Regions from separate parts of the Metabacillus sp. KJ11-3 genome, predicted to be linked through region 4. Evidence: riboswitches for the same ligand, from Rfam matches in the RefSeq annotation. Region 4 holds a riboswitch; each other region holds the start of a gene.
The links. Region 4 has a riboswitch for S-adenosylmethionine ahead of mtnW (2,3-diketo-5-methylthiopentyl-1-phosphate enolase). Riboswitches for the same ligand answer to the same signal wherever they lie in the genome.
Positions count from the first base shown of each region.

Region 1: it holds a riboswitch for S-adenosylmethionine, as region 4 does, so the genes downstream of both, AC0L8O_RS08685 (5-methyltetrahydropteroyltriglutamate--homocysteine S-methyltransferase) here and mtnW (2,3-diketo-5-methylthiopentyl-1-phosphate enolase) in region 4, are expected to answer to the same signal.
Region 2: it holds a riboswitch for S-adenosylmethionine, as region 4 does, so the genes downstream of both, metE (5-methyltetrahydropteroyltriglutamate--homocysteine S-methyltransferase) here and mtnW (2,3-diketo-5-methylthiopentyl-1-phosphate enolase) in region 4, are expected to answer to the same signal.
Region 3: it holds a riboswitch for S-adenosylmethionine, as region 4 does, so the genes downstream of both, AC0L8O_RS17835 (methionine biosynthesis PLP-dependent protein) here and mtnW (2,3-diketo-5-methylthiopentyl-1-phosphate enolase) in region 4, are expected to answer to the same signal.

Region 1 is NZ_CM147865.1:1,639,453-1,647,461, forward strand. Features, by position in the region: gene AC0L8O_RS08660 (hypothetical protein) at 1-226, shown strand, start outside; gene AC0L8O_RS08665 (sulfite exporter TauE/SafE family protein) at 241-1,053, shown strand; gene zwf (glucose-6-phosphate dehydrogenase) at 1,206-2,696, shown strand; gene gnd (phosphogluconate dehydrogenase (NAD(+)-dependent, decarboxylating)) at 2,759-3,652, shown strand; partial or broken gene AC0L8O_RS08680 (MFS transporter) at 4,046-5,226, shown strand; SAM riboswitch class I at 5,344-5,446, shown strand; gene AC0L8O_RS08685 (5-methyltetrahydropteroyltriglutamate--homocysteine S-methyltransferase) at 5,563-6,666, shown strand; gene ltrA (group II intron reverse transcriptase/maturase) at 7,208-8,009, shown strand, end outside.
Region 2 is NZ_CM147865.1:2,366,781-2,374,789, forward strand. Features, by position in the region: gene AC0L8O_RS12055 (TetR/AcrR family transcriptional regulator) at 1-236, shown strand, start outside; gene AC0L8O_RS12060 (anti-repressor SinI family protein) at 266-400, shown strand; gene AC0L8O_RS12065 (serine/threonine protein kinase) at 682-1,353, opposite strand; gene AC0L8O_RS12070 (pentapeptide repeat-containing protein) at 1,728-2,477, opposite strand; gene AC0L8O_RS12075 (ribose-phosphate diphosphokinase) at 2,659-3,612, opposite strand; gene metE (5-methyltetrahydropteroyltriglutamate--homocysteine S-methyltransferase) at 3,887-6,184, opposite strand; cobalamin riboswitch at 6,341-6,528, opposite strand; SAM riboswitch class I at 6,610-6,722, opposite strand; gene melA (alpha-galactosidase) at 6,880-8,009, opposite strand, start outside.
Region 3 is NZ_CM147865.1:3,588,958-3,596,966, forward strand. Features, by position in the region: gene AC0L8O_RS17820 (IS3 family transposase) at 1-565, opposite strand, end outside; gene AC0L8O_RS17825 (HTH domain-containing protein) at 508-966, opposite strand; gene metC (cystathionine beta-lyase) at 1,116-2,303, opposite strand; gene AC0L8O_RS17835 (methionine biosynthesis PLP-dependent protein) at 2,290-3,414, opposite strand; SAM riboswitch class I at 3,770-3,909, opposite strand; gene AC0L8O_RS17840 (hypothetical protein) at 4,039-4,323, opposite strand; partial or broken gene AC0L8O_RS17845 (esterase family protein) at 4,492-5,216, shown strand; gene AC0L8O_RS17850 (YjcG family protein) at 5,301-5,819, shown strand; gene AC0L8O_RS17855 (GNAT family N-acetyltransferase) at 5,820-6,254, shown strand; gene AC0L8O_RS17860 (DUF3231 family protein) at 6,273-7,286, opposite strand; gene AC0L8O_RS17865 (YetF domain-containing protein) at 7,442-8,009, shown strand, end outside.
Region 4 is NZ_CM147865.1:2,786,898-2,794,906, forward strand. Features, by position in the region: gene AC0L8O_RS14185 (divergent polysaccharide deacetylase family protein) at 1-103, shown strand, start outside; gene cbpA (cyclic di-AMP binding protein CbpA) at 150-788, opposite strand; gene abc-f (ribosomal protection-like ABC-F family protein) at 1,166-2,869, shown strand; gene AC0L8O_RS14200 (1,2-dihydroxy-3-keto-5-methylthiopentene dioxygenase) at 2,890-3,432, opposite strand; gene AC0L8O_RS14205 (methylthioribulose 1-phosphate dehydratase) at 3,477-4,097, opposite strand; gene AC0L8O_RS14210 (2-hydroxy-3-keto-5-methylthiopentenyl-1-phosphate phosphatase) at 4,094-4,756, opposite strand; gene mtnW (2,3-diketo-5-methylthiopentyl-1-phosphate enolase) at 4,753-5,994, opposite strand; SAM riboswitch class I at 6,206-6,317, opposite strand; gene AC0L8O_RS14220 (aminotransferase class I/II-fold pyridoxal phosphate-dependent enzyme) at 6,378-7,553, opposite strand; gene AC0L8O_RS14225 (carbon-nitrogen family hydrolase) at 7,656-8,009, shown strand, end outside.

The DNA of each region.
Region 1 (8,009 bases), 1.1 Mb from region 4:
TATTATTAAGTTATTTCGTCCGATTTTTATCATTGTTTTTTGTTTGGTCATTGTTCATGTCTATTATTTATCAACTATTGATCAATTGCTTCCACAGCTAATAAAGTTATCTGCTGTTCTTATTACGTTTGCTAAGTCTATTCCTACATCAATTTTGCTGGTTTTGGGTTACACACTTTTCATATTTTATGCGGGTTATATAGTAGGTAAAAAGTTGAAATCTTAAAGGGAGATTTACATATGCTGTTGGTTATATTATTTTTTATTGGTCTAGCAGGAGGAATGCTCGGTAGCCTTGTCGGATTAGGCGGAGGAATTATTATCGTACCTGCATTACTGTTTATTGGAAACTATACACATCTATTGCCGTCCATAACACCACAACTTGCTGTTGGGACCTCAATGATCATTTTAATTGTTACAGGACTTTCTTCAACACTAAGTTATATGAAGCAAAAAACAGTTTACTTTAAGGCAGGAATGATTTTTTTTATCGGAAGCGGGCCTGGAGCTTTTGTGGGAGCATTGATTAATAAAACAATTGATTTACATCTTTTCTACATATTCTTCGGAACTTTTGTCATTTTCATTTCACTCCTCCTAAGTGTTCAAAAGTATTTGAAGCCAAATACAAATCAAATTGGTACTACTTATACGTTTAGAGATAAACAGGGTGATGAGCACTTCTTACAATTTCAACCTCTACTTGCAGTTTTGATTGCTTTTATCGTTGGCGTTTTGTCCGGTTTATTTGGAATTGGCGGTGGTTCCTTAATGGTACCCACGATGCTTTTATTATTCAGATTTCCTGCCTCCATTGCGGTGGCAACTTCGATGTTTATGGTGTTTTTGTCTTCGATTGTTGGATCAATTGCACATATTCAGCTTGGGAATGTTGAGTGGCTATGGATTCTTGTGTTAGCACCAGGAGCTTGGATTGGTGCGAAAGCAGGTGCTTTTATTAATCGTCGCCTAAAAGACGGAACAGTTATTGTCATTTTAAGACTTGTCCTCGTTGTTGTCGGGATTCGGTTGATTTTTCAAGGTTTATAAATGGTACTTATTAGAATAATACTTATTAGAATAGAAAATCCTTTGTGTGCTGGCATGAAGGATTTTTTGGCGTGGTCAAAAGTAAATTAGATAAATCGGAATAAACTGGACAGACTACAAGGTAAAAGGTGAGTTTTTATGGAGGGCGGGTAATGAATTGTTCAACATTTGTCTTATTTGGAGCTACTGGAGATTTAGCTAAAAGAAAAATCATTCCGGCTTTATTTGAATTATTTCTTAGCCAAAAGTTGCCAACCCCATTTTCAATTATAGGTTCGAGTATAACTGAATATACCGATGCTGAATTTCACAATCTTGTTAAATCATCGATCGATTCATTCTCACATCATTCATCAAGTGATCCAAAAATAAGTGATTTTCTTCATTTCATTCGATATTGTAAGGTTGATGTGACAAAAGGTTTAGAGTATGAAAGGTTGTTATCCTTAATCAAAACAGAAGAAACTAAATTACATATTCCGGAAAACAGACTGTTTTATCTTTCGGTAGCTCCTCAGTTTTTTGACGTTATTGTTAAAAAGCTACAAGAATCTAAAATCGTTCAAACAAATGGGTGGAAGCGACTTCTTATTGAAAAGCCATTTGGACATGATGTAACTTCTGCACGAGAATTGAATGAAAAATTATCACGTGTTTTTGATGAAGAAGAAATTTACAGAATCGATCATTACTTAGGAAAACCAATGGTTCAAAATTTGGAAACATTGGAATTTGCGAATCCTGTTTTGCAGGCTCTTTGGAACAATGAGCATATTGCAAATGTCCAAATTACAGCAAGTGAAATAGTAGGAGTCGAGAAGCGTGCTGCGTATTATGAAAAAGCAGGGGCCATTCGTGATATGGTTCAAAATCATTTACTTCAATTGCTTATGATGTTCAGCATGCATTTTCCAAACGGTTTCTCTGCGAAAAACATACGTCAAGAAAAAAGAAAGGTCTTGGAAGCTGTACGTCCTATAAACAAAGAGGATGTATTCAAAGAAGTAATTAGGGGTCAATACGGACCAGGGGAGATAAATGGTGAACAAGTAATGGGTTATAAGAAGGAACCCGGGGTGGATCCGTCTTCAACAAATGATACATACATCGCAGCCCGCCTTTGGATTGATGATTCTTTATGGAAAGGTGTTCCGTTTTATATTCGAACAGGGAAACGTATGAAGGAAAAATCAACAAGGATCGTAATCGAATTTAAAAATCCTTTGACAAAATACAATCAAAAAACAGAACCTAATCTATTGGAAATCGGAATTAACCCGGAAAGTGAAGTGTCATTACAGTTAAATAGCCGAAATCCGTTGAAAGAAGGGGCAATTGAACCTATACATGTTGACTTTACTCCAGAACAGAGGGATATTCCGGAGGCATATGAGAACATATTAGTAGATGCATTAGAAGGGGATGCTACTTTTTTCGCTCATTGGAAAGAAGTTGAATTATCTTGGCAGCTGGTTCAACCGATCCTAGAAGCTTTTAAGGAAAATGTAGTCCCACTACATGAATACCCATCGGGATCATATGGTCCAAACGCCGCTCACATATTACTTGAAGAAGACGGATTCTTTTGGTGGTCAATTGACAATAAAAACGAAAAAGAAGATATAGCTGAAAATGGAGAATAGATAGTGCCAGCAGACGAACATTTTGGTACAGATCATAAACTAGATCAGTAGGAGTGATTTTGATGAAAGTTGGATTAATTGGTTTAGGAAAAATGGGGCTAAATATTAGCAGAAACTTAATTGATCACCATCATGAGGTTGTTGCGTTTGATATTAATGAACAAGCAATCGAAGAAATTAAACAATATGGTGCACATGGAACGACAAATTTAAATGAATTGGTACAATCACTAGATCACCCAAGAATTGTCTGGATCATGGTCCCGCATAAAGTCGTTGATCAAGTGATTCAGGACATAAAGCCATTGCTATCTGACGGAGATATTGTCATTGAGGCGGGAAATTCCCATTACAAAGAGTCAATGCGCAGATATGAAGAGTTTAAAAAAGTTGGTGTTAGCTACCTTGATGTTGGTACATCAGGAGGAATGGAGGGTGCCCGCAATGGTGCCAACTACATGATTGGTGGAGACCAAGAAGCATGGAAAATCGTGGAACCGATCTTCCGGGATACATCTGTTGAAAAAGGATATGTGTATACAGGTAAATCAGGGAGTGGTCACTATTTAAAAATGGTTCACAACGGGATTGAATATGGAATGATGGCAGCAATTGGTGAAGGTTTCGAGGTTCTGGAAAAAAGCCAATTTGATTATGATTATGAACAAGTAGCAAGAGTGTGGAGTAATGGGTCAGTTATTCGCTCGTGGTTAATGGAATTAACTGAGAACGCTTTTGCTAAAGATGCGAAGTTGGATGGAATTAAAGGGATTATGCACTCATCCGGTGAAGGAAAGTGGACAGTAGAGGAGGCATTAGATCTCCAGGCAGCAACACCTGTTATTGCTCTTTCATTAATGATGAGATACCGTTCCCTTGAAACCGATACGTTTACTGGTAAAGTTGTTGCAGCTTTAAGAAATGAGTTTGGTGGACATGCAGTAGAAAAGAAGTAGATGGTAAAAGCTTCATATCTTCTCTAGGTGGAAGGCCAAACATGCGGATATATTCACGGCTGAATTGTGAAGAAATAAGAAGGAATATCAGTAAGGGAAACACCATTTTGATCTGTCTTTCGTTTAATGATGGTGGCAAGTTAAGTCTGTTGCAAATACATTTGTTCAGACATTTGCCATTCTCCTCTCTCATATCAAGGATTAATATCTCACTTATTTTGTGCAGTAGTTTAAAGAAATCCGTAAGATAGTGTGAGAGGATTAGGCAAACATTTGATAGGAATGAGATATCAGGAATGTTACCATTTGTTGCATAATGACTATAAACACGTTTCCCTAAAGAGGAAAAAACATTAATCTCCGTTAACGAATCCCTATAAAGGAGGAAAAAAAGTGGAACGATTATGGACGAAGTCATATATCAAAATGCTGATAAGCATGCTGTTTTTGTTTACCGCATTTTATATGTTGTATCCTACACTTCCTTTGTTCATTAAAGAGATAGGTGGTAATGAATCACAGGTCGGACTTGTGATGGGCGCGTTTATGCTTTCTGCGGTTATTTTTCGTCCAATTGTAGGTGGTCTGCTGGACCGGTTCGGAAGACTGCCGTTTATACTATGTGGTTTACTTCTTTTTTCTATATCAATGTATCTTTATAACTGGGTTGGTGGAATTGTTGTGTTGATGGGACTGAGAATTTTACATGGGATGAGCTGGGCCGTTTCCACAACTTCAATTCTTACAGCGATCACGGATTTGATTCCATCAGGCCGCAGAGGTGAAGGGTTAGGTTGGTCTGGTATGGCTATGACACTTGCGATGGCCATCGGTCCGATGTTTGGAATTTGGGTTTCGGAAAACCTTTCCTATCATTCTTTATTTCTATTCGCTTTTAGTCTGTCGGTTATTGCCATTCTCTTAATCTTAGGAGCAAAAGTGCCTTTTCAAGTGCAATCAAGCTCAAGGAAAATGGAATTCTTCGAAAAATCTGTTCTACCTGTCACGATTACCGTCTTTTTTTTATTTATCGCATATGGAGGAGTCACCACATTCGTCCCATTGTTTGCTGCTTCCATTAACGTAAATTCAGGAACATTTTTTCTCGTTTATGCTGTCACTCTTGTTCTATTTCGACCGATTGCCGGAAAGCTATCAGATCGATATGGAGAATCATTTGTCATAGGTCCGCTCTCATCATTACAATAATCGCACTGGCTGTTTTAGGGTTTTCAAAGGGATTGTTTGGTGTTCTTTTAGCCGCAATATTTTACGGAATTGGATTTGGTGCTACTCAACCTGCTTTACAAGCCGCCACCATTCGCCTTGTTCATCCAGATCGAACCGGGGTAGCAAATGCTTCTTTTACAACGGCGACTGATTTGGGAATTGGCCTAGGTGCCATGATGTTGGGCTGGGTTTCTCAACATACAAGCTATCAAATATTGTTTATAGTAAGTGCTGTGGCTGTCTGTTTATCAATGATCATGTTTCATCTTTTAGTAAAACAATTGTTAGTAAGCAACAGTCTACATAAAGTGAAAGCGTCTCCTTTTCCAAGCAAAACAGGCTGATAGGGAGTTAAAGAATAGGGAGAAAAAAGTCGGATTTTGGAAAATTACGCCTCAAACGATTGACAGTGGATGAATAATAACTGTATAGTAAGGATAATAACTTAATATTTTGATATTTTCTTATCAAGAGAGGTGGAGGGACTGGCCCTTTGAAACCTCGGCAGCGGACTTTCAAAAGTACTGTGCCAATTCCAGTAGCGTGAGGCTATAGAGATAAGAGGAGCAAGGTATAATGATGCTAACTGAACCCCTCTTCTTATTTTTGGAAGAGGGTTTTTTGTGTTAACAGAAAGTTATGCTACAGGTACTAATACCCCCAAAAGGAGAGAAATAGATATGACAAAAACATTAGTAAAAGCGCCATTTAGAGCAGATCACGTAGGAAGTTTGTTGCGACCTGAGAGAATTCATCATGCAAGAAAGGATTTTCAAGAAGGAACAATTACTGCTCAACAATTACATACGATTGAAACAGAAGAAATTAAAAAAATTGTGGACAAGCAAATTGAAGTAGGGTTGCAAGCAGTAACAGATGGAGAATTCCGCCGCAGATTTTGGCATACAGACTTTTTAGAACATTTACATGGTGTTGAAGGGTATGTACCTGGACATGGTTTCAAATTTAATGGAGAAGAAACCGAAAGATATGATGTACAAGTAACGGGGAAAATCTCCTTTAATCAGGACCATCCACATGTAAAAGAGTTCATTGAATTTAAGGAAATCGTTGGAGACCGAGCTGTTGCAAAACAAACGATTCCTAGTCCAAACCAATTATTTAATGCCGGGATCCGTAATCTGGATATTTACCCAGACATTGAAGAATACACAAATGATGTGATCCAAACTTACCGTGATGCTATAAAAGCTTTTTATGATGCAGGATGCCGTTATCTGCAACTTGACGATGTATACATTGCCGGGCTAAACGCACCGGAAATTCCATTTAATGATAGTGGTTATTCCCGTGAACAATTAATTGACTTAGCATTACGTGTGGCAAATGGTGTATTAGAAGATAAACCGGAAGACCTTATTATCACAACGCATCTTTGTCGTGGAAATTATCGTTCTACCTGGGCATTTGAAGGCAGTTATGCTAAAATCGCGCCAACATTATTTGCAAAAGAAAAAGTAAACGGGTTTTTCTTAGAATATGATGATGACCGTTCTGGAGATTTTGCACCATTAGAACACATACCAAATGGTGGACCACAAGTTGTTCTCGGTGTATTTACCTCAAAGCATGGTAAGTTAGAAGATAAAGAAAACATTAAAGCACGTGTGGAAGAAGCAACAAAATATGTACCACTAGAGCAAATCTGTATCAGCCCACAATGTGGTTTTGCTTCCACACATCATGGAAATATCCTAACGGAAGAGGAACAATGGGAGAAGCTAAAATATATCGTTGACATATCTAAAGAAATATGGGGATAAACACAAAAGCGAACATCATCATAGATGTTCGCTTTCTTTTAGTGTGCCAGGCATGGCAACTATCTAGGTGGTGAAAGTCTACTGTGGGGGTACACATCGACCAACCACTAAGGAAGCGCAAGGTACTTATCGTGAGATAAGGGCTGGAGGAAGCGTGGAATAAAATCTTGGCTCGACGAACAGAAATCTGATACTAAGGCTTTACAAAGGGATAAGACTCCTAAACAAGTTAAAGTCCAAAAGATGTGCGTAACTTTGTAAAGTAGATCAGGCGAGTAAAAGAGGAAAGATGGTTGTCTTACCCTGGGAGATCTTGCGGATGTACAAAGGGTACAGTCGAAAAAGGTTAGCCGCAAGAAGTCAGCAGAAGCCATAGTAGTGAAGTAATTTCATGAAGGGCTGAACAATTTATAGTGTTTCAACACCACGAATGCGTAAGTGACATACTCCGAATGTGTTAATGGTGAAAGTATGAGCGTACCTCAAAGGATAACCAAAATGGAGCTATCACTTACTACGTGAGAGGAAAGGAGAAACGAGTGTGGAACTTTTAGAACAAATTCTAAGTAATCAAAATATGAATGAAGCCTACTTGCGTGTATATAAAAACAAAGGTGCTAGTGGGGTCGATGGAATAACGGTCAATGAACTGAAACAATATCTGAGAGAGAACAAGGATGAGCTACGTCAGCGCATCAGAACAAGAAAGTACCAACCACAAGCTGCCTTAAGAGTGGAGATCCCAAAAGAAAATGGTAAGATGCGCAAATTGGGAATACCAACAGTAGTGGATAGGGTAGTTCAACAAGCCATTCATCAAGTTCTCAGTCCAATATTTGAAAAGCAATTCAGTGAATTCAGTTATGGCTTTAGACCAAAAAGAAGTTGTGAGATGGCAATTATTAAAAGCTTGGAATTTCTAAATGATGGATACGATTGGATTGTGGATATTGACCTTGAAAGATTTTTCGATACAGTTCATCACGATAAACTCATGCGGATCATCTCTAATACAATAGATGATGGAGATGTCATTTCCCTAATAAGGAAATATCTTGTCAGTGGAGTTATGGTGAATGGGAAATATGAAGAAACACCAGTTGGAACTCCGCAAGGAGGAAACCTAAGCCCACTGCTTAGTAATATTATGTTGAACGAACTTGATAAGGAGCTAGAAAGTAGAGGACTCCAATTCGTGAGATACGCTGATGATGCCCTAATCTTCGTGAAGAGTGAGAAAGCAGCGAATAGAGTGATGGAATCAATTGTGAGATTTATAGAAAATAAATTAGGGTTAATAGTCAATGGAGAAAAGAGTAAAATCTCCCGTCCAAAAGATTTGA
Region 2 (8,009 bases), 420 kb from region 4:
CAACAGAAGCGGATGACATAAAAAATCAAATTGCAGATCAAATAGCAAGTAATTTGGTGTCAGAACAGAAAGATGGATATTTCCGTAAAGATATAGATATGAGAATTGTAGCGGATGGATTAGTCGGTGTAATTGAACGACTTACTGTCACATGTCTTTTTAAAGGACTTAAAAAACCTGATGAATTAGCAAGAGAAATTGTAGATCTTTTTTTGTATGGTTTGCAGATTCAATAATTTCTATACCTTGTATAATGGGGATGATCATGATGAATTCATTGAAATCGGTAAAAGATGGAGATTTAGATATAGAGTGGATTGAACTAATGAAAAAGGCTTTAGAAATTGGTTTGTCAATAGAAGAAGTTCAGAATTTTTTAAATACAAATCGGAAAAGTTAATTTCCCTATTGCATATATGTATGATTAGCGAAAAAAAAGGATCGTTATGAACAATCCTCAAGAATTTTACATTAACTGCTATATGAACTAAAAAAACTACTAGATTTCCCTTTTCTTTTATAGTACTGATGCCCGTACTTTGATGGATGATGATGCTTTGAGTATTTTCTTCGTTTAAAATCACTTGAGCTATGTTTTCCATGAGACTTTTTGTCTAATAAAGATTTTAGTATTTTATTTAACATGCTATTTTCTCTCCCTTTTTATACTTACTTTCAAATTTATTTCCAAAATACTTTTAACTTTAATACATCTTTTATAAACTCTTCAATTGAAGAGTTATTTCTTTGGTTATACCATCTTTGAATGGTTTCCAAAAGCCAAATCGGGATCGCTTTTCCATCAATTAAATGATAATATTCATCATACGCTTTTTTCAAATGTTCCCATCGATGATCATTTCCCGGTTTTAAGTATTCTGATACATCAATTACTTTGGCTCTGCCGTTCTGAAGTAAGATGTTTTTCAGATGAATATCTCTTGGATTTAGATTTTGTTGTTGTGCATAAATTCGTGCATCCTCAACATCTGCTATTGCCTGTGAAGGAATATGGATTCCTTGAAGTAGACAGTCGTACAGTGTAATACCTGATTCAAAACTTAATACTAAATATCTATCATACGCTCCAAAACATTTTGAAAAGTAAGGTGAGCCATTTAATTCTTCATAGACTTTCGCTTCTGTTTGAATTTTATCTTTTTTCTCATCAGCATATAACTTAAAAGCATATGATGGTTCATGAACATACTGAAAAACAGCAGCATCTGTACCAACACCAATACAACTTAGATCATGAACATTTCCTGAAATCGTTACTGGTTTATTGTTAGTATTCGCTGTAATTTTTATTTGTGCCAATAGTTCATCTACTACTAATATATCTTTCTCCATACTATCACCCAATTTCTCCTAAAGTAACATTTCGTTTTTGTTGGAAATTGATTATGCTGCTAAATATGCTTTTCACTCACTCCCATTCAATAGTATAAGCTAAAAGAAAGAATTCCTTACTAAAAGAAAAAGACCTTTACCGATAATGGTAAAGATCTAAAAAAGACCTTTACCAAATTGAAAAATCAATTGGCAAAGGTCTCGCTAGCAATAATTATTGCCAACAAAGCCGGGGTATGGACCCGAAATGACGACTTTGTTTAATAGCTACTCCCCTTTGGAGGAATGAACGTTCATTTAACTTACTATAATTTTAACAGAATTTTCACATTAAGTCAATTTTGAAAATGACAAAGGAATTTCTCATCTATTCTTTATTTCAACCAATGGGAAGGAATATCTAAAGATGAAGGTAATTTTGTATGAAGATCTCCATTGGCTGAATTAATTTGTGCTTGAGTTAGAAAAATACTCCCACTTAAATTTGCTCCACTAATATTTGCATCTCGAAGGTCAGCTCCAATAAAATCAACATATCTCAAGTCAGCATCTCTTAGATCACATCCAATAAGAAAAGCTCCCCTTAAATTTTCTCCTCTAAGATTTGCTCCCCTTAAATTTGAGCCCATCAGTTCGATTCCTTTTTTCAATTTCACCTTTTGTTTTTGACCATTCTTTCCTTTTGTACGCACAAATTCACTCGTACTAATTAATACTTCATTAACAAATGCTCTATGTTGTAATAGATCTATTTTTAATATAGACTTCGGATTTAAATAGGTGAGGTGTTCAGTCTGTTCTGTTGCTTGATGTATATCTTTATGTATTTCTCTTGCTTCTTTTCTATTTAGAGCTTCATATAAGTAACGAAGCATTTCATGAAGTTGTTGCATGATGGGGAAGACCTCAAACATTTCTTTTGCAATCTCTTTTTTGCTTCTCCAATCATTCCCACTATATGTTACTTGTGAAACCTTTTGACCTGCCCCAAAACATTCATACACAGTACAACCGCGAAATCCATTACTTCTTAAGTTCTTATGAATGCTACACCGATAATCCGACTGAAGGTTACCACATGGTATCCCACTGTCCTTATCATAGGCAAAATCTGCAGATTTCATATAAGGCAAAGCTACACAACACAAGCCAAAGCAATTTTCACAATCTGCACTTAGGTCTTTTAACTCTGTTGCTTTTATACTCAAAACTTCCACTTCCTTATAACTTTCTACTGGGAAATTTCAACAATAAGAATAACCGGAGTATGCTTACCAGCTCCGGTTAATTCTTCATTAAACATTATTATTGCACTAACTCGTCCACTGATTGCTTTTCATAAATTCGTTTGATCGCTTCACTAATTAATGGCGCGACTGATAACTCTACTAATTTGTCAATACGCTTTTCTTCCGGAATTGTAATTGAGTCGGTTATAACCAATTCCTTTATTTTAGAACTTTGGATTCGTTCAATTGCAGGGCCGGATAAAACCGGATGTGTACAACATGCATACACTTCTTTTGCCCCATGCTCTACTAGTGCATTTGCGGCTAATGTTATGGTACCGGCTGTGTCGATAATATCATCAATTAAGATTGCTGTTTTCCCTTCAATATGGCCAACGATATTCATGACCTCTACAACATTTGGTCTTGGACGTCTTTTGTCAATTATCGCAATTGGAGCTTTCAAACGATCTGCTAATTTACGAGCTCTTGTAACACCGCCGTGGTCTGGTGACACAATGACAATATCTTCTAAGTTCTTATTTATAAAGTATTCCCCTAAGATTGGAACACCTAATAGATGGTCTATTGGAATATCAAAGAAGCCCTGAATCTGGGGGGCGTGTAAATCAAGAGCAATCACCCGAGTAGAGCCTGCTCTTTGGAGTAGATTTGCCACTAGCTTTGCAGTAATTGGCTCCCTTGCCCTAGCTTTACGGTCCTGTCTGGCATATCCGTAGTATGGAATAACCAAATTGATTGTTTTTGCAGATGCACGCTTTAAAGCATCTACCATAATTAATAATTCCATTAAATGTTCATTTACAGGATTGCTAATCGATTGGATGATGTACACCTCATCTCCACGAATACTTTCCTCAATGTTAATTTGAATTTCTCCATCACTAAAACGAGTAACAGAACTCTTCCCTAATTCAATCCCAAGAATTTCGGCAATCTTCTTCGCTAACTTGGGATCAGAGTTAAGCGAAAATAGTTTTAAATTAGAATCTGCATAACGACTAGGCATGGTAAAGTGAAAACCTCCAGTTGGACTTATAATTTGTGGCCATGTTATTGATAAGTATTGATTTTTATCATTATTAAATGAAACGGAAATCAACAGGAAATTTAAACAAGCCTCAAAATGAGTAATTTACATACCTATTTTACACTATTCGGTTTGTATTCAACAGAGACTTCACTATAATTCTTTTATTTTTTGTGAACTCTTTTTCATAAAGTAGTCAATGGTCATAAAAAACACGGGACCTAATGAGATCCCGCATTGTTTACGTTATTTATTAACTATTGTTTACAAGCAGCTTTTCTCTCGTGTACTTGGCTGCTTCTACCATTACTTTTAACGCTGCAACCGTTTCTTCTTTTCCGCGTGTCTTTAATCCACAATCAGGATTGATCCAGAACAATTTTGGATCCAACACTTGAAGTGCCCGATCAATATTTCTTAAAAGCTCCTCAACTTTTGGAACACGTGGACTATGAATATCATATACACCCAGTCCAATCCCTTTATTATATGTCGTTTCTTCAAAAGCTTGGATTAATTCTCCGTGACTTCTTGAAGTTTCAATAGAAATAACATCTGCATCAAGTTCATCAATGGTTGTAATAATATTTTTAAAATCTGAATAACACATATGTGTATGAATTTGGGTCTCATCTTGAACTGATGTTGTTGCAAGCTTAAATGCATATACTGCTTCATTAAGGTAACGATCCCAATTTTCACGTTTTAAAGGTAAACCTTCTCTAATTGCCGGTTCATCAACTTGAATCATTCGGATTCCGTTTTTCTCAAGGCTATCAACCTCTTTTCTCAGTGCCAGAGCAATTTGATTTGCCACATCGAAACGGGAAATATCATCACGAACAAATGACCAATTTAATATAGTTATCGGGCCAGTCAGCATTCCTTTAACAGGTTTTGCTGTTAGTGATTGAGCGAATACCGTTTCCTTTACCGTCATCGATTCCTTCAAATCAACATCACCATAGATAAGTGGCGGTTTCACACATCGTGATCCATATGATTGAACCCATCCAAACTTTGTAAATTGGAATCCTAGTAGTTTTTCTCCAAAATATTCAACCATATCTGTACGTTCGAATTCTCCATGAACAAAAACGTCCAGACCTAATTCCTCTTGAATATCTATCCATTTTTTAATTTCTGCTTTTATATATTCCTCATATTCCGCATCGGTTAACTCGCCTTTACGCCATTTTAAACGTTGATTTCTTACTTCTTTTGTTTGGGGAAAGCTTCCGATCGTTGTCGTAGGAAGCATTGGTAACTCAAAGGTTTTAGCCTGTAATTCTTGGCGTATCAAAAAATCCGCTCTCCGACCTACATCATATACATGAATGTTTTTTATCGCATCTTGTACATCCGAATTGTTTCTAAATGAAGAATGGTTTAAAGATTGAATAGATGCAGTACACTCTTTCAGTTGTACTTGTACAGATTCAATGCCATTATTCAGCGCTTTAGTTAAGACAATAACTTCATTTATTTTCTCATCAGCAAAGGATAGGGCATTTTTGAGAACCACATCAATTACTTCTTCACTTTTGACCGTTACTGGTACATGTAACAAACTTGATGATGGTTGGACGATTAAACGGTCGTTTGAAACAAACTCTGATATTTCTGTCAAAAGTGAAAGTTGCTCTTCGAGATTACAACGCCAAATGTTACGGCCATTGACTACACCAGCTGCTAACACTTTATCACTAGGAAAACCAAAGCTTTTTAAAGCTTTAAGGTGATGGCCGCTATCGTGGACAAAATCAAGTCCTATACCATGTACTGGTAATGAACAAATTTCTTTAAAATATTCAATATGATCAAAATACGTTTGTAAAATTACGTGAACATTTGGTGCTGCTTCATGTAACTGCTGATAGACTTCACGGAGCAGTTCAACCTCTTCATAAGTAATATTTGTCGCTACTATTGGTTCATCCATTTGAACCAACTGGACACCTTCTGTTTGTAATTGCTGCAGGATTTCAGCATAAAGCGGGACAAATCTCTCTACTAAATCGCGAAACTCAGACTTTTTGTATCCTTTAGATAGCTTTACAAAAGTCACTGGACCTAAAATGACTGGTTTTCCTTCAATATTTAACTTTTGTTTTGCTTCTTTATAAAATGCAAGTGGACGGTTTTCCACAAGTTTAGGTTCAGCATTATTTAACTCTGGAACAATATAGTGATAATTTGTGTTAAACCATTTTGTCATTTCACAAGCAACTGCACCTTTATTACCCCTTGCCATATCAAAATATGTTTCTAAAGAAACTGCGCCAGTCGTGTAATCAAATCGCTCGGGAACAAGACCAAACATTACAGCTGTATCAAGAACATGATCATAAAAGCTGAAATCTCCTATCGGTATTAAATCAATGCCTTGCTCTTTTTGTTTTTTTAGATGTTGTAGGCGGATCTCTTCCATTCGGTTTAAAAATGTGTCTTTATCAAGATTCCCTGCCCAGTATTGTTCAAGCACCTTTTTCCATTCACGTTTTTCACCAATACGAGGATATCCTAAGTTCGAGCTTTGTATTTGACTCATTGTATTCATGCACTCCTATCATTTCTATTTTTGCCCCAAACAAAAAATCTCCCTTTTCAAATTAGAAAAGAGAGATTCATACGCATAGCTAACTAGAGTTGAGACATTCCGGATTTCTCAACACGTATTCCTCACTCCTCCCTATACATCCGTAGGTACAAGCGCATATAACAGGCAGGTCTCCTGACTTAGGTTCATGGCTTCTTATCCCTTCCCATTTCATATGAAATAGTGGTTAATAATAAGTTGCTCCCCATTACAGTGGCGGGACCGTGCCGGATTTTCACCGAACTTCCCTTTTAAGCTGTGATAGATTTCACAGCACCTGTTACATTTGATATGTAATTTTTCAGACGATTTCTTCTTCCAGTATCTAAATGACCTCTCTATTTAAAATAGAGAGGTCTTCATTTCAATGAAATCCCCTCTTATTTGTCAAAGCCATACACTTTGCAGGAATTAGCACCTTTTCAACGAATGAAAGTTGAATGGTTGCCGGGCTTCATCGGGCCAGTCCCTCCGCCACTCTGAATAAGAGTATTTTGATAATTAATGATATTTTGAATTTAATAGCATATTAGCACGAGAAAGGTAAAGCTGTCAAAAAGTTTTTCATTATTTCACCAATTCAAATTAATTTTTCAAGTAAATAATAGAGTCATGAGCACTTTTACTTTTCGTTTAATTTCTTGAAGTCATAATTCCCCAACAGATGATTGCCGTTCTTTTGCCTTATCTGCAGCACTTGCATTTTTCGTTGCTTCTTCTTTATTTTCCGCCATTTCTTCGACTGTTTTAGTTTTTAATCGAGCAGCACCTTTATAATTTTTCGTTGGGATAAGTTGTTCTGTTTCAAGACGATATTTTGCCTCTGAAATTGCTTTTGAATATTGTGGTAACCATTTTTCCTGTGCAACTAATAGTTCATCTGTCATTTGCCATATTTCTTTCGGATTACATACCGCTCCTACTAATGGGTCCATCATCATCGCTTGACGCAGTAGAAAGTCATCTCCCTTAACAGCTGCTTCCACTGCTAATCGTTGAACAGAAATACTCACATTACATACAGCAGCACAGCCAAGCGGAAGGTCACCTACATGTGGCATATTGACCCCATTACGATCCACATATCCGGGAGCTTCAATTATGGCATCATCAGGAAGATTTGTGATCACCCCATTATTCACTACATTAAAATGTCCTCGATATACTCTTCCTGTTTCAAGTCCCTCAATAATATACGAACCATGTTCCTCACTGCGGTTCTCGGGTTTATATGTAAGAGATGGTTCCTTCATCCAATTTGGGAAATCTGTCTCAAACCAATTCCTTCCCTCTGTGCACACACGCAAATAACCACCTGTTTCACCATTTATCCATGAGCCTAAATCTATCCATTCCTTAATCTCATCCGTGCGTTTTCGATACCATGGGACATATTCACTTAAATGCCCATTTGATTCTGTGGAGTAATAGCCAAATCTCCTTAACATATCAATTCTGACTTTTTCTGTTTTACGAAACTCAGGATGTTCCTCAAATGCTTCTAAAAGATTTCCTGTTACATCTTCTCCCTTATGTTTCACACTAATGTACCATGTTTGATGATTGATCCCTGCACAAATAATGTCGATTTCTTCTTTTTTATAGCCTAACACTTCTGCAATTTGCCTATGCCCGCCTTGTACTCCATGACAAAGTCCAATTGTTTTCACACCGCCATATACATTACAAGCCCAAGTAATCATAGCCATTGGATTTGCATAGTTTAAAAGAATACAATTCTTCTCTGCTACTTCTTTAATATCCTTACAAATCTCCA
Region 3 (8,009 bases), 800 kb from region 4:
AATCGACTTCAAGTGACTCACTTGGAACGTACGCCAGCACCTGTTTCGTGAAGGCATCCTTTATGACGGAAAGATAAGCCTTACGGCCATTATTGTAATAAAGATATGTTATATCTGTAAGGAATATTTTCCCGGCACCATGCTTTTCAAATTCCCGATTTACTATATTTTCTGATATGGTATCTGTCTTCAATGCTTTAGCCATTCTTCTGTAGGGGTTTGCTTTTCTGATTGGACAAAACAAATTGAACTTTTTCATTAGGCGGCTGATTTTCTTTTGATTCATCCTTAAGCCCATATGCAGAAGGCGCATATATATACCGCGTCTACCTTTGTCATATCCACGAAATCGATAAGCTTCCAAAATTAATTCAAAATCCTTTTTATCCTGCTCATCTTTATTTCTGCGTTTATCTGCGGACTTAAGCCAGTTGTAATAACCACTTCTAGACACACCTGCCATTTCACAAAGCCAATTGATATTAAGCTCATTATTATCTCTCAGAGTCATTTCTTCGATGAGTCTGAATTTTTCTTCTGGCGTTGCTTCTGGTTTTCCTTCCATTCTGCCTGTCTGTCTAGAAATTCTGTTTTTTTTAGAAATTCATTCTCTTGTTTTAGGTACCTTATTTGATGTTCCAAACGTTTTATTCGATCCGTATTTGATAATTCCTTAATGGAATGACGACCAGAATTTTTACCTCTCATGTCTTGATAGCCATCTATTCGTTCTGCATAATCTTTAACTCTTTGAACTAGACTGTCCTTTCTTCTTTTCCCTAAAAGAGTAGGATCAATTTCCATATCACGCAGAATAGCCGATGGTCCTTTTCCAGATTGGTATTCCTGATAAAATCGTTCTTTAAATTCTTTTGTGTAAGATATACTTGAATCACTTACTTTTTCGATGAAAGGATTGGACAGTAGCTGTTTTTGTTGTTCTTCTGAAAATTTGTTTTTCCCCATTTTACACCCTCACCTATTTGAATAATTAAAATATAACAAAAAAAAGACCCTGCAAAACAGAGTCAGTAAAAAATTCAAGGACAAGCCTCTTTTTTAAAACTGTCTATTTTATAGGGTCCATTTTACAAAAAGTTAGCTCTCTTCTTAACTTATGCATTCACATTTTCCTTCTTCTTCACAGTCGGAAGCTTCTCCAATGCTGCATCAAAATCCTTAATTAAGTCATCCACCTTTTCTAACCCTACACTTAATCGAAGCAATCCATCAGAAATCCCACGTTTTTCACGTTCAGCTGGCGGCATTGCTGCATGCGACATTTTTGCCGGATAGGAAAGAATTGATTCAACCGCTCCTAAGCTTACAGCGAAAACAGGAAGCTCAACATTCTCCACCAACGTTCTTACTGCATCTCCATCCGCTAGTTTAAATGATAAAACCGCACCAGGTCCGTCTGCTTGATATCGCTGTGTATCATGTCCCGGATGAAAGCTTAAGCCCGGGTAGTATACTTCAACCACCTTTGGATGGTCAGCTAAAAACTCAGCGATCTTTAATGCGGAAGCTTGTGATTGCTGCAATCTTACATGCAATGTTTTTAACCCTCTAAGAACTAACCATGCATCCTGCACACCAAGAACTGCTCCGAATGCATTTTGTAGTTTATATAAGCGATCCCCAAGCTCAGGGTCTTTTACAACCGCAAGTCCTGCAAGTACATCACTATGACCTGCTAAAAACTTCGTTGCACTATGAAGCACAACATCCACACCAAGCTCTAATGGTCTTTGAAGTTCTGGTGTCAAAAACGTATTATCTAAAAAGGTTAAACAATTATTGGCTTTTGCTAAATTCACAATACCTTGAATGTCCGTTACCTTTAACAACGGATTTGAAGGTGTTTCCATATAGATCACTTTCGTATTTGGTCTAATTTCAGATGCAACCTGATGAAGATCTGTCATATCAACAAATGTATGCTCAATTCCAAAACGAGTTAATACATCTGTAATAATCCGAAATGTCCCGCCATATACATCCTCGGTGACCAATACGTGATCACCTTGCGATAATAATAAGAATGCTGTTGAAATAGCAGCCATTCCTGAAGAAAATGCCAACCCTCTTGATCCACCCTCTAATTCTGCGATAGCTTGTTCCAAAGCTTCGCGTGTCGGATTTCCTGAACGGGCATAATCATACTTCCCAAACTCATCAATATTAAATTGATGAAAGGTGGAAGAATGGTGAATAGGCACACTTACCGATCCTGTGCTATGATCCACCTTTGATTCATTATGAAGTAGTTTTGTTTGAAATGACCAATTATGATTGCTCAACTGCTACAGCTCCCTTCATTGCTTTAAATGCTTGTGTAAGATCTTCTATAATATCTTCCGCATGCTCAACACCTACTGAAAAACGCAATAACTTGTTACAGACACCATTTGCAATGCGAATTTCTTCAGGTATGTCCATATGTGTTTGGGTAGCCGGGTACGTAATGAAACTTTCAATACCACCTAAACTTTCTGCAAAACAAATGGTTTTCAAGTTTTTAAGGAATGGATTTACCCATGCTTCATCCTGCAAACGGAAAGAAAGCATTCCACCTTTTCCCGGATAAAGAACATCGAGTACATCAGGATGCTCCTCTAAAAATTGTGCAACCTGCTGAGCATTTTGCTGGTGCTGTCTCATACGAAGAGATAATGTTTTCATCCCTCTCATTAATAACCATGAATCGAATGGAGATAACACCGCTCCGATCGCATTTTGGTGCTGAAAAAACTCATCACTCAGTTCCTGCCCTTTGGTTACAACTAAACCGGCAAGTACATCATTATGTCCGCCTAAATATTTTGTTGCACTGTGAATCACAATATCAGCACCAACTAATATTGGTGTTTGAAGAACAGGAGTATAGAAGGTATTATCCACAATCACTAAGATCTCATGTTTTTTTGCAATTGCTGCTAATTCCTTTATATCTGTTTCCTGCATTAATGGATTTGTTGGTGTTTCAATAAATAGTGCTTTTGTTTTTTCATTGATTAACTTTTCTGTTTCCGCTGGATTTGTGAAATCATCGTATTGAAAAGATAGTCCGTACTTTCTCCACTCTCTTTCAAATAATCGATATGTTCCACCATATAAATCAGATGAGACGATTAGTTCATCTCCACTTTGAAATAAAGCCATGATCGTTTGGATGGCAGCCATTCCCGAGCTGAAAGCAAATCCCCGATCACCATGCTCTAAGTCAGCAATTGCCTGCTCTACAAGCAATCTGGTTGGATTTCCTGTACGTATATAATCAAACCCTGTTGATTCTCCAATCCCTGCATGACGATATGCTGTAGAAAAATAAACTGGAGGGTTTACAGTACCTGTTACATTTTCACTTCTGTTACCAATTTGGGCTAATTTCGTTTCAATTCGTTTGCTCATGTTTGTCACTCCTAAAGTTTGAATTAATCATTATGGACATGAGAGAAAGCGTTCCTTATCTTCTAAGGCAAAATAAAAAGTCTTCCCCGTTAAGAAGAAGACTGTGTTGTTTTGAGTGCGCTTCTTCTTATCTCTCAAGCATAAAGCTGGTGTGGCTTGCTGGATTTAGCACCTTGGCACTCGTGGAAGATCTTTCGTAAAATCTGTTAGCTTAATATTTACTTATGAACTTAGAACCTACTTAATTTGTTTAAGTGGGTTTTTAGAAGCACGCAATGCTTGCGGCTTGCGATGCAAGCCAGCGACAGATGATGAAAAATGCTTCGAACAAACAAAATCGCTTTGTTCGCTTCATTTTTCATCATCTGTCGGTGCTTTTAAAAACCAACATAGGTATATTCTAAGAAAATAAATATCAATCACCAGATCTTCACTCGTTATGAACCGGTTGCTGAGGCTTCATAGGGCCAGTCCCTCTGCCTCTCTTGATAAGAAATATATGAAATTGTTTGGTTTACTTTTTTTACTACTTTACATGATTCGAGTTTAGAATGCAATACAATTATTGTAATAGTTTGATTTGTATAATTATTCGAACGTAAAAAGCCGACGTTTTGTCGGCTTCTACTTAGATTTCGATTTTTCATTAAAATAATTAACAGAGTACATAGATCCTTCTGCAACCATTGAATTATCTTCTATATCATAAGGATCGGGATGTCCGGCTTTTTCCATAACTGGTTCTTTCCTAGATAAAAGGATTTTTGCTTTATTTTTTATACGCTGAATTCCATAATTCATTTTATCTTTTCGTTTCTCATCTTTTAATAAATAAGAAGTAACACCTATTGTCGATAGCGCAACACCGGATAAAACCACTGTCCTCTTTGATAAGGCTTGTTTTTTCATTGTGATTCTCCTTTCACTCTTTTTTAATAGGTTTACCATGTACATTCCCTTGTCCCATTTTTTCAAACCTTTTTTCTCTATCTTTCTATTTGCATTTTTAAGGATGAATCCACTCAGGCGTGTTAAAATAGAAAATGGTTTCAAACATATACATTAAGGAGGGAAATGATGAGTAAACAAACAGGTATTATAAAGGAGCGTTCCTTTTTTTCAGCATCTTTAGAGGAAGAAGTAACATTGCTTATTTATCTTCCGGAAAATTTTTCTCCTTTATATAAGTATAGTTTGTTAATTGCACAGGATGGTCAGGATTATTTCAAGCTGGGCCGGGTTGGCAGACAACTCGAAGCACTCATGAAAGAAGAAGAAATTGAGAATGTTATTGTTGTAGGAATTCCATACAAAGATGTCGATGACCGCCGAGATAAATATCATCCTGATGGAGTTAAGGTTAAGCAGTATATACGTTTTCTTGCACATGAGCTTGTTCCATATTTGGATGAAGAATTTCCAACCTACCAAATTGGCTACGGCCGTGCTCTTATCGGGGATTCTTTAGGGGCATCCGTTTCCTTGCTGACAGGCTTAATGTATCCAAATATTTTTGGTAAACTTATTTTGCAATCCCCATTTGTTAATGATGGTGTATTGGAAGCAGTTGAAAACTTTACTTCATCTACCCGTCCAATTGTTTATCATCAAATCGGAAAGAAAGAAACAGCTGTAAAAACAACTCATGGTGAGATCCTTGATTTTGTGACACCAAACCGCAAGCTTGCAGAAGCGATTGAAAAAAAGGATTTTCATACACCTATGAAGAATTTGATGGCGATCATACATGGAAGTATTGGCAGCCTTCTTTAACGCCGATTTTCAAGCAAATATTTGAGTAATTTTCAGACACATCATACGTACATATGTTTATTTTCAAAAATTTGATATACTAACATTACAATGACTCGTTAGGAGGGAATGACATGAAATACGGAATTGCCCTTTTTCCATCTAAAAAACTACAGGATCTTGCCAATTCATATCGTAAACGATATGACACGAATTACGCTTTAGTTCCACCGCATTTAACGTTAAAAACAGCATTTGATGCAGATGATACTGAAATTAAAGCTATCGCAAAAGAGTTACGTGACATCGCTAATGCAACAAAACCTTTGCACATTTCCATTAAGAAGGTAAGCTCTTTTTCACCTGTGAATAACGTCATTTATTTAAAAGTAGACCCGACAGATGAGCTTAAAGCTCTCCATGAAAAGCTGCATACAGGATCACTGAATAGCAATCCGGAGTATGCATTTGTTCCACATATAACAATTGGTCAAAAACTATCAGACGACGAACATTCAGATGTGTTGGGAAATCTTAAAATGTTGGACATTCGTCATGAAGAGGTTATTGATCGTTTTCACCTTTTATACCAATTAGAAAACGGTACTTGGACTGTCTACGAAACATTTTTACTCGGAAAGGAAAGCGAATAATTGAACATACAACAAGTCACAACAAAAGAACAACTAGATGATGCATTTTCAGTACGATACACTGTTTTTGTAGATGAACAACAAGTTCCAGTAGAAGAAGAAATTGATCAACTTGAAGATGAGGCAACACATGTCGTGCTATATGATGACAACCAAAAGCCTGCCGGTGCAGGACGGGTGCGAGTTGTTGACGGCATAGGCAAACTTGAAAGAATCTGTGTTTTATCAACAAGCCGCAAAAACGGCGCCGGCCGAATGATTGTTGAAAAATTAGAAGAAATTGCAACACAGCAAGGTGTAAGCAAACTAAAGCTTAACGCACAAACACATGCAATTCCTTTTTATGTGAAGTTAGGCTATGAGGTTGTGTCTGATGAGTTTATGGACGCAGGTATTCCTCATGTGACGATGATCAAGGAAATAGAAAAAAGCTAACATTGGGTTAGCTTTTTTCTATTTATCCTTCTTTACAAGCTTTTTGCGATCCTTCAAACCCGGCGGCTGCTCCAGCCAATTGTTATTTATCATAATATCCGCGCCAGTTTTTGCAAAGTCTGCAATTTCTATAGATAACCTTTCATAATTTACTGCCAAATCCGCTCGTTGACTTGCTACTGCCGCTGTTGCGTAATTACCTGAACCTGCTGCACTAAGCAATGACATTTGGAACATCATTAATTTATCTGAGTAAGTTTGTGATGTCGAATCACTTACACAAACATCCGGAGAACCAGGTGCTAGGATATCACTTTCAGCCAATGTTTTCGTAAAGATTTTTACATGTTTTTTTGAAATTTCGCTTCCTCTCATCATATATTCCTGTACTTCCTTGTTTTGAGATGTCTGTCCAAAGCTTAAACATAATTTACTGCCGATTGAATTGGTTTGGATATTCATGTATAAATGAGAAATTTCAATCGCGTTTAATGGGCGTTTCTCTGAAAAAGGATTTAATCCACTAAGATATTTTTTCGTCTCCACATAATCACTGTTCTCTGGTACTTCTATGTACGGTGCTTTGACATAAAATCCTTTTTTGTCAGCAATTTCAAGTGTGGAGTTATATAATTCTGCCGCCTTTTGCAAACACTCCGTAAAGAAATGTCTTGTATCTTCTCGTACACACATTGCTAAGCAACCTGAATACCCAAGCATGGCAACCTTTGACATGTGATTAATATAGATAAGGATAAAAGTGTCGGAGTATAGTTTTTGTGCATTTGTATATAAATCTTCATTTGTAAACCCCACCGGTTCTGCATATTTATGTTTCCGAAAAAATTCTGTTAAAAAATTTAAATTATGATTTGCTATATCATAAGATTGTTGAACCCCTGCTCTTATCTCACTCTCCTCTATATCAATCAGCATATGTGATAACATTGTCTTTACCATGCTCTCATTCATATAGGTCGTCCATAGTGATGCAATTTCAGTTGAGGTAAGTTTGTTATAATCTTCAGACACGTATACCCCTCCTTCGGCCAATGAAGAATTTTTTTATATTCTTTCCTATCTTTCCTCTTATTATTTCAATTCTTTCTCTCTTATTTCTTATAGTATAAAAACTATTATGACGCTAAAGATACTATATATGGACGTGTGTGACGGAGGTTTTTAACATGCATTTTGGACAAATAACGATTGAACTATTTTTTGGATTTATTGCTTTATTTGTTATCACAAGAATATTAGGTAAAACACAAATCACACAAATTACAACATTTGACTTTATCTCTGCTCTTGTTCTAGGAGAATTGGTCGGGAATGCCGTTTTTGATGATCACGTTAGTATTGCTGAAATATTTTATGCTGTTTTTATTTGGGGGCTTCTCATCTTCATCTTAGAAATGATTACGCAAAAGTGGAGTAAAACAAGGGGATTTCTTGAAGGAAAGCCAACCATTATTATTAGAGAAGGACAAATACAAAGAGACAGCTTAAAAAAGTGTAAGCTGGACATCAATCAATTACAGCATTTAATTCGATCAAAGGGTGTTTTCTCGATTAGGGAGTTGGAGTATGCCATTCTTGAAACAGATGGAACTGTTAGTATTCTAAAAAAAGCTGAATTCGAAAATCCGACCAAGTCAGATCTTCAAGTGAGTCAAGAAAAAGTTCATATCCCCATTACAATTATTAGCGACGGCAAAGTTTTGAAGGAAAATTTAATTGAAGCTGGTTTTAATT
Region 4 (8,009 bases):
AGCAGTCCTAAGACAGTATGTACCAAAGGTCAAAGAGAAAGCAAAAGCGGTTACACTATCAGAATTATTTCTTCATCCAGAAGACGTGACAAATTTTCAATAATAGAAAAAAAGAGGGACTGTTCTATATTCGAACAATCCCTTGGTTATTAATTTGTTTTGGCAATGCGGTCGATTGCAGTTACACGAAAATCTTTGTCTTCTAATTTCTTCACGACTTTTTGAAGTTTTTGATCAGATAAATCTCCAGATAAATTTAAAATGATCCTTCTAATATACTCATCACCATTATCTAATGTTAACAAACCTTCGATATTAATATCTTTTACAGCAGTTACTAAATCCTTTATTGCACCTTTATGCTCCTTCGTACCAACTGTTAAAAGAACTCCCCCGGTTTTCATTCCGAAAGAATCTTCTAATACATCCATGATATTTGAATGAGTAATAATACCGGAAAATTCATTTTGTTCATTGATGACAGCTAGGAAAGGCAACCGGCGAATGGATAAAAATGTTTTAAAGAAAGAATCGTCTTCAAATATGTATGCATCTTGATTTTTAATGAATGGCTCAATTTGATCTGTTTCCTTTCCATTATGTTCAACAAAATGCTCCAATAAATGGACTTTATAGATGAAACCAACAAATGTTTTCCCATCATCCTTTAAAACGGGTATTGACCTATACCCTGCTTCCTTTAAATATTCATATGCTTCCTTGACAGTCCATTGACTTTCACAATATTTAACTTCAGCTTTGTTCACATAATGATAGCGAACTTTCATAACACAGCCCCCTTGAAGTGTAATTGATAAAAACTTATCATAGCCCTACTTAATAGTAAAGGGCATTTGAAAATATCCGTTTTCCATGTATATGATATGGTGTTGCATTTTCTTTTCCTGTTACATATAATAATAGTAATAAAAACGGAAAGGGTGAATGTTGAGACAATGAAGTTCTAATCTTTTTTTCAGGCTATTATTATTCATTTATTTATTGAATCTTAATATTACCTAGAGAAATTGGATTAGTCTGCATTCTTCAACATTATACATCCCTTATGAAACTTTTTGATATGTTCTTCCATATCAGAAGCCTTTTTTCATATGCATATGTATTTTTAAAAGAATGATCTCTCTAGGGCTAGGGAGGTTTTTTTATGCTTACAGTACGGAATATTCACAAACATTTTGGTGATCTACAGATTTTAAACGATGTTTCCTTTGAAATAAAAAACCAAGATCGAATTGGGTTAGTTGGTATAAATGGTGCAGGAAAATCAACACTTGCCAACTTGATTTACGGCAGAATAGAGCCTGATAGCGGCACAATCGTAAAAGCTCCCTCACTTAAAATTGGTTATTTAAAGCAATCCGTCGATTTTCAATCAGCAGAAATGTTACATCCTTCTAGTGAATTTCTAGAAAAGACAAGTGAATTAGGACTTTCAAAATACCAATCGTGGGATCATGACCGCCTCTCACATTTAAGTGGGGGTGAAAAACTTAAAATTGCTTTAGCTGAAGTTTGGTCATGTCATCCACATATCCTTTTACTTGACGAACCTACGAACCATCTGGATTTTCAAGGAATTAATTGGTTAATCGAACAACTTAAAACCTTCAAAGGAGCTATCGTTGTCATTTCTCATGATCGTTACTTTTTAGATCAAACTGTTGGTCATATTTTTGACCTGGAGAACGGACATCTTACAACTTATGAAGGAAATTACACTTCTTACTTTAATGAGAAAAAGAAACGCAGAGACGTTCAATTCCATCACTATCATAGCCAGCAAAAGGATATCGCAAGAGTTGAAGCTCAAATGGAGCAATTACAACATTGGGCAGGAAAAGCTCACCGTACAATGCGTGATCAAGAAGGAATGAAAGAATTCCATGGTGTGAAAGCGAAGAAAATAGATCGTGCAATGAAGTCAAAAATGAAAAGACTAAAAAGTGAATTAGAAAAAAATAAGGTTGAAAAACCTTCTGAAGAGAAAAACATTGCATTTCAATTTAAAGCAAACGAAAAAAGAGGAAACCGTATCATTGAGGCAAAAGACCTTATGAAAAAGTATCAAACAAGAATGTTGTTTCAGCAAAGTCATTTTTATATTAAGCATGGAGAAAAAATTGGTATTTATGGACCAAATGGTTCAGGGAAAACAACATTAATAAATATGTTAAGGGGAAAAGAAACAATCACATCAGGTAATTTAACTATTAGCTCCTCACTTAACATCGCAAGTTTAAGTCAGGATGTTGCAGATATGGATATCTCGCAAACAGGTTTAGAAGCATTACAGATCTCAGACCGGACACAACTACTTAAAGCCAGAACAACTCTGGCAAATATGGGAATGGACGCAGAAAAACTGAGTCAACGAGTTGGAACTTTAAGTCTGGGAGAGCGGACAAGAATTAAATTAACAAACATGCTAGTTAATGAATACGACCTCTTAATCCTGGATGAACCGACAAATCATTTAGATTTAGCATGCCGAAATCAATTAGAAAAAACATTAAAAGATTTTTCCGGAACCATTCTTATCGTTTCTCATGATATCTATTTTTTACAACATGTTTGTGATAAACTGTTAGTTTTCGAGGATAAAAAAATTAAACGTATAGAAATGTCGATTGAAGAGTATGAGAAGAAACGAACTACACCTCAAAAATCTATTTCTTCTAGCCAAAAGGAAATAGAAGAAGAATTATTGAGAGTGAACACAGAAATTTCTGCGGTACTTGGTGAGCTTAGCTTATTAACACCGGATTCTGAAAAATATGCAATATTAGATCAAGAATTTCTAAAGTTAACAAAGAAAAAACAACACTTATTAAAAAAAGCGGAGAAATAAAATCTCCGCTTTTTTTCGTCTTATTTAGTTAATTCTTGCTCTTCCTTAAAAGGATGTGCCACCCATCCCTCAGTTTCAATAAATAAACGAACAGCTACAACTTGACGATCTTCCATTAATGTAAAGAAATGAGGATTTCCTTCTGGTACAGATATAACATCTCCCGCTTCCAACTCTACATCAAAATATCCTGTTTGCTCGTCACCTTTGATAATAAAAATCCCATGCCCCGCAGTAATTGCACGAACCTCATCCTCAGTATGTGTATGAACATTTTCAAACTTCTTTAATAGCTCTTCTAGGTTTGGTGTCGCATCTGATAATGCCACGATATCCCAAGTCTTGTATCCTCTTCTTTCAGCTAAATCTTCAATTTCCGCTTTATAAGTTGTTAATATTTCTGATTTTTCTTCATCATTTAGAACGAATTTTTCAACTAAATGTGATGGAAGTTTGCTCATATCCCAATGCTCATATAAAACACCTTGTTTTTCTAGAAATGAAGAAACCTTCTCTTGACCTTCTATAACTTCTTTTGTGTTTCTTACTTTAATAACTGCCATTCTTTTCTCCTCCAATATATTAAATTGTTATATAACATTCATTTTTAGCGCACTGCTTTCAAAGCCATCAATTTAAGATGATAGGAAAACAAAAATTCACTAGCTTCTAAGAATTTTTTCGCTTCTAATGCATCCCTTCCCCATACAGTAATACCATGATTACGAATAAGGACTGCACCTGCATCACCTTTAACATATTCACTAAACTCTTTTGCTAATGTAGGAATGTGAGCATGATTATAAATGATTGGAATCGTAAACTCTGCATCTTCATCCCACAAACCATAAGCTTTTATAATTTCCTGACCTTTAAACGTGATCTTTTCATTATCACCATACAGTTCGGAAATGACATTGTTATCGACTGTATGGACATGAAGGCTGCAGCCAGCATCCGTGTTATTAAATATTTCAACATGTAACAGCGTTTCAGCTGATGGCTTTAAGTGAGTGTCATGGACCGGCTGACCGGTGCTATCTACAAGCAAAAAGTCTTCGCTCGTTTCCTTTGTTTTATCCTTTCCACTTGCCGTAACAAGAAACGAAATAGGATCACTATTCACTTTTATAGCCAAGTTACCACTTGTTCCCGGGAACCACTCTCTCTTAGCTAGCACTCTTTTTATATCAGCTAGTTCATCCCAGCGTTGTTCTAGTAAACTCACACACTCACCTCCTCAAACTGATCCAAAATGTTCACCACTTCATAAAATGTAGTAAAGGACTGATGTGGTAACTCTAAATCTATACATTTTTTTAATAACAGATCCCTGGCAATCACAAAGTCCGCCAATTTTGCAGCCTGTAAATCTGTTATTGAGTCACCTATTACGATCTTCTTCTGATTCTCATTTGTAAGCTGACGAATAAGAGACGGCTTACAGCATCCACATTCATTTGCACATAAATCATCACAGCTGTTTGGCCATTCAATTACTATTTTTTCATGAGAAAAATTAGCCACATTACAATAAATTTGATCTTCTTGAACTAATCCGTGAAGAAGAGGATAAACAAAAAAGTCAATTCCTCCACTGACAATATAAAGTGGAATATTTTTATCGATTGTATATTGAACGAACTCACTAAAGCCTGATCGGATTTCAGCATGATTAAGGATATAATCCACAATTTGCGCCTTTGATGAAGAAGGAAGTAATTGAAACATCTTGCCTACTCCTTCTTTTATGGAGATTTCCTGGGATAAAACCCCTTCTTTAAGAGCATTCCATTCAGGTGGAGCGAACTTTTTCATAATAGCTATAATGTTGTCTGTCTCAGTGATTGTCCCGTCAAAGTCACAAATAATTACTGTGTCACTCATTTGCTTACCTCTTTTGCACCCCAAAGATCAATGGCAAGCTTAAGGTTCTCACTTGTTTCGGCAGCTTGCTTTAAGGAACTACCTGAAAGGGCAGCATCTATCGCTGCTCGGAAGGCTTGTCCCCCACCAATTGTTCCATTTGGATGTCCGTGTACACCGCCACCGGCATTAATCACAGAATTGATTCCAAAATCGTTCACTAATAAGGGGACTAATCCTGGGTGAATACCTGCAGACGGAACCGGGAATGCTTGCTTTAGCCCTTCTTGTTTCAAACAGTATTCCGCAATTCCGAGCGCTTCATTTCGATCTAAAGCAACACTTCCATATGGAGATGGAAATAAAGAGAAATCAGCACCAGACATTCTAACTAGTTTTCCTAATAGTAAAGAGCTGGAAAACCCATACAAACTTGATGCTGTTGAAGCACCACTAACAGCCGGATGTGCCATAATCGGTATATTAATTTCCGGATCTTCCACTAAACTTTGCATTACATCCAAACCATATGCAAACACATTAAAAAGCAACACGCTGGCTCCGAGCTCAGTGGCCCTTTTCGCTTTGTCTCTCAGCTCAAATGTTTTTCCTGTTAAGTTTACCGCGTATAATGCTTTACGTCCTGTTTCTTCAAATACTTGTTGTAATACTTCTTTACCAGCTGCAATTCTAGCATCAAAAGGTGTTAAAGGATTCTCAAAGAGGATTTCATCATCCTTTACTAAATCAACTCCACCCAATATTTGCTGCTTCAATTGGTCTTTTAAGTAAACAAGATCTCTACCAATGACACCCTTGAAGATACTCATTAGTAGTGGTCGATCATAAACTCCTACCAAGTCACGGATCCCAGGTATACCGAATTTTGGACCTGGAAATGCTTTCTTCACCTCTTCAGATAACTCTAAATCAAGAAGCTTCACTTCCCCATCAAGAGATAATTTTCCGAAAACAGTTGTTAAAATGGCTGGTATATCATGGCTATAATTTACGCTTGGATAAGCAATTTTGATGATTCCTTTTGTAACATGTTTCCCTAAAAATTGATTTGTTTTTTCACAACTATCAAGCTGACTGACTTCTAATACACGACCTTTATGGGCTTTTAATTGTTCTTGCTCAAGCAATGGAAGATCGGTCCATGAACCAACCGTTAAACCCAATGCAATGCCTTCGGCTTTTTTGTTTAAATTACCTTTTGGATCGTGTACAAGGTATGTAGCAATAACTTCACTCACTGATAACCCTACTTTCTCAATACATCTGACATTATCTGAATCTTTCTATTAATCATACTAATTTTAACATCTTTTATTACTCTATGCCATTTGATTCCTTCTGTAAATCTTGAACATTTCGTTTCATATACGGATTTAAAATTAATACTAAAAAAGCCCCTTTGAATAGATCAAAGGAGCTTTTTGTACGTACAAATGTATAAAGCAATTTCCCTTATCTATCAGCTTATGCTGCAAGAATTAGCACCGTGCTTAACATTGTAATGTTTAAGTCGGTTGCCGGGCTTCATCGGGCCAGTCCCTCCACCTGCTCTTGATAAGAACGAACGTTCAATATATTAAATTAATAAGATTATGACAGAACAAAATATAATCTGTCAAGATTAGAAAATATTTAATTTCTTTATTCTCTCAACTGCTTCTTTTAATCTTTCTTCAGATGTAAGTAAACCAACCCTCACATACCCTTCACCATACTCTCCAAATCCAACACCTGGTGCTACAACAACATGGGCATTCTCAAGCAAAAAATCCGAAAATTCTTGAGAAGATTCAAATTGTTTTGGTACAGGTAGCCATGCAAAAAACGATCCAGCTGGTGCGGTTACTTTCCACCCGATATCAAGGCATGCTTCTATTAATGCATTTCGTCTAGACTCATATAATTCATTTAATTCTTCTACACATGTTTGCGGACTTAATAAAGCATGTGCAGCCGCTTCTTGGATTGCACTAAATACACTTACATACATATGGTCCTGCAGCAAGTTTATCGCCTCAATAACAGATGGGTTACCTACTGCAAATCCAACCCTCCAACCGGCCATATTAAATGTTTTAGAAAATGTGTATATTTCAATTCCAACTTCTTTCGCACCCTTTGTTTGTAGGAAACTTTTCGGTTTTTTCCCATCAAAGCCAATCGCACCATATGCAAAATCATGAACAACACAAATATTATGGTCATCTGCAAACTGAACAGTCTCTTCGAAAAATTCTGCTGATGCTGTTGCTCCAGTGGGATTATTCGGATAGTTAATGAACATTAATTTTGCTTGTTTTACGACATCTTTTGGCAAACTTTTATAATCCGGTAAAAACTTATTTTCCTCCAACAAAGGCATTACTTCCATTTTTGCCCGAGCTAATTCTACACCTGACCAGTAATCAGGATAACCTGGATCTGGTACAAGCACAACATCCCCCGGATTGAGAAGACATTGAGGAACCTCAACTAACCCTGCTTTTCCTCCAAAAAGAATGGCCACCTCTGATTGCGGATCAACATCCACTCCATACTCTCTCTTGTAAAAAAGAGAGACGGCTTCCTTTAAGAAGGTCTGACCCCGAAACGGAGAATACTTGTGGTAATTAGGATTCTGCACTGCCTTTTCCATCGCTTCTACGATATGTGCCGGTGTTGGCTGATCAGGATTTCCCTGCCCTAAATTAATCACATCATGTCCTTGTTCCATAATATCGTTAACTTTTTCAACAAGACTTGCAAAAAACTGCGTTGGTAATGAAGTTAATAATTCTGATTGCTTATATATTTTCATTTTTAGCACCTACTCAAAAAATTCTTGAAATTCTAGTCACAAATCATATATTGTTAGTAACAACTTGTAAAGTAAAAATTTTATAATGAAAGTGTGAACAAAATGAAATCTATCATTACATGTATTCAATTAGACATTAAATTCGGTGATCCAGACTTTAATTATCAACAAGTAGAAGAAAAGATTGCACAAGCTGTTCAACAAGAAGATTCAACAATCGTCGTTCTACCAGAGCTATGGACAACTGGATATGATCTAACTCGCTTAGATGAAATCTCTGATGAAAATGGAGAAAAAACATGCTCATTTTTGCAAAAGCTTGCAAAAAAATATACCATACACATCATCGGTGGATCCATCGCAAAAAAGAGTGACAAGCATGTTACAAATACGATGTTCATTGTGGATAATAATGGGCAGCTTATCCATGAATATAGCAAACTTCATCTATTTAAG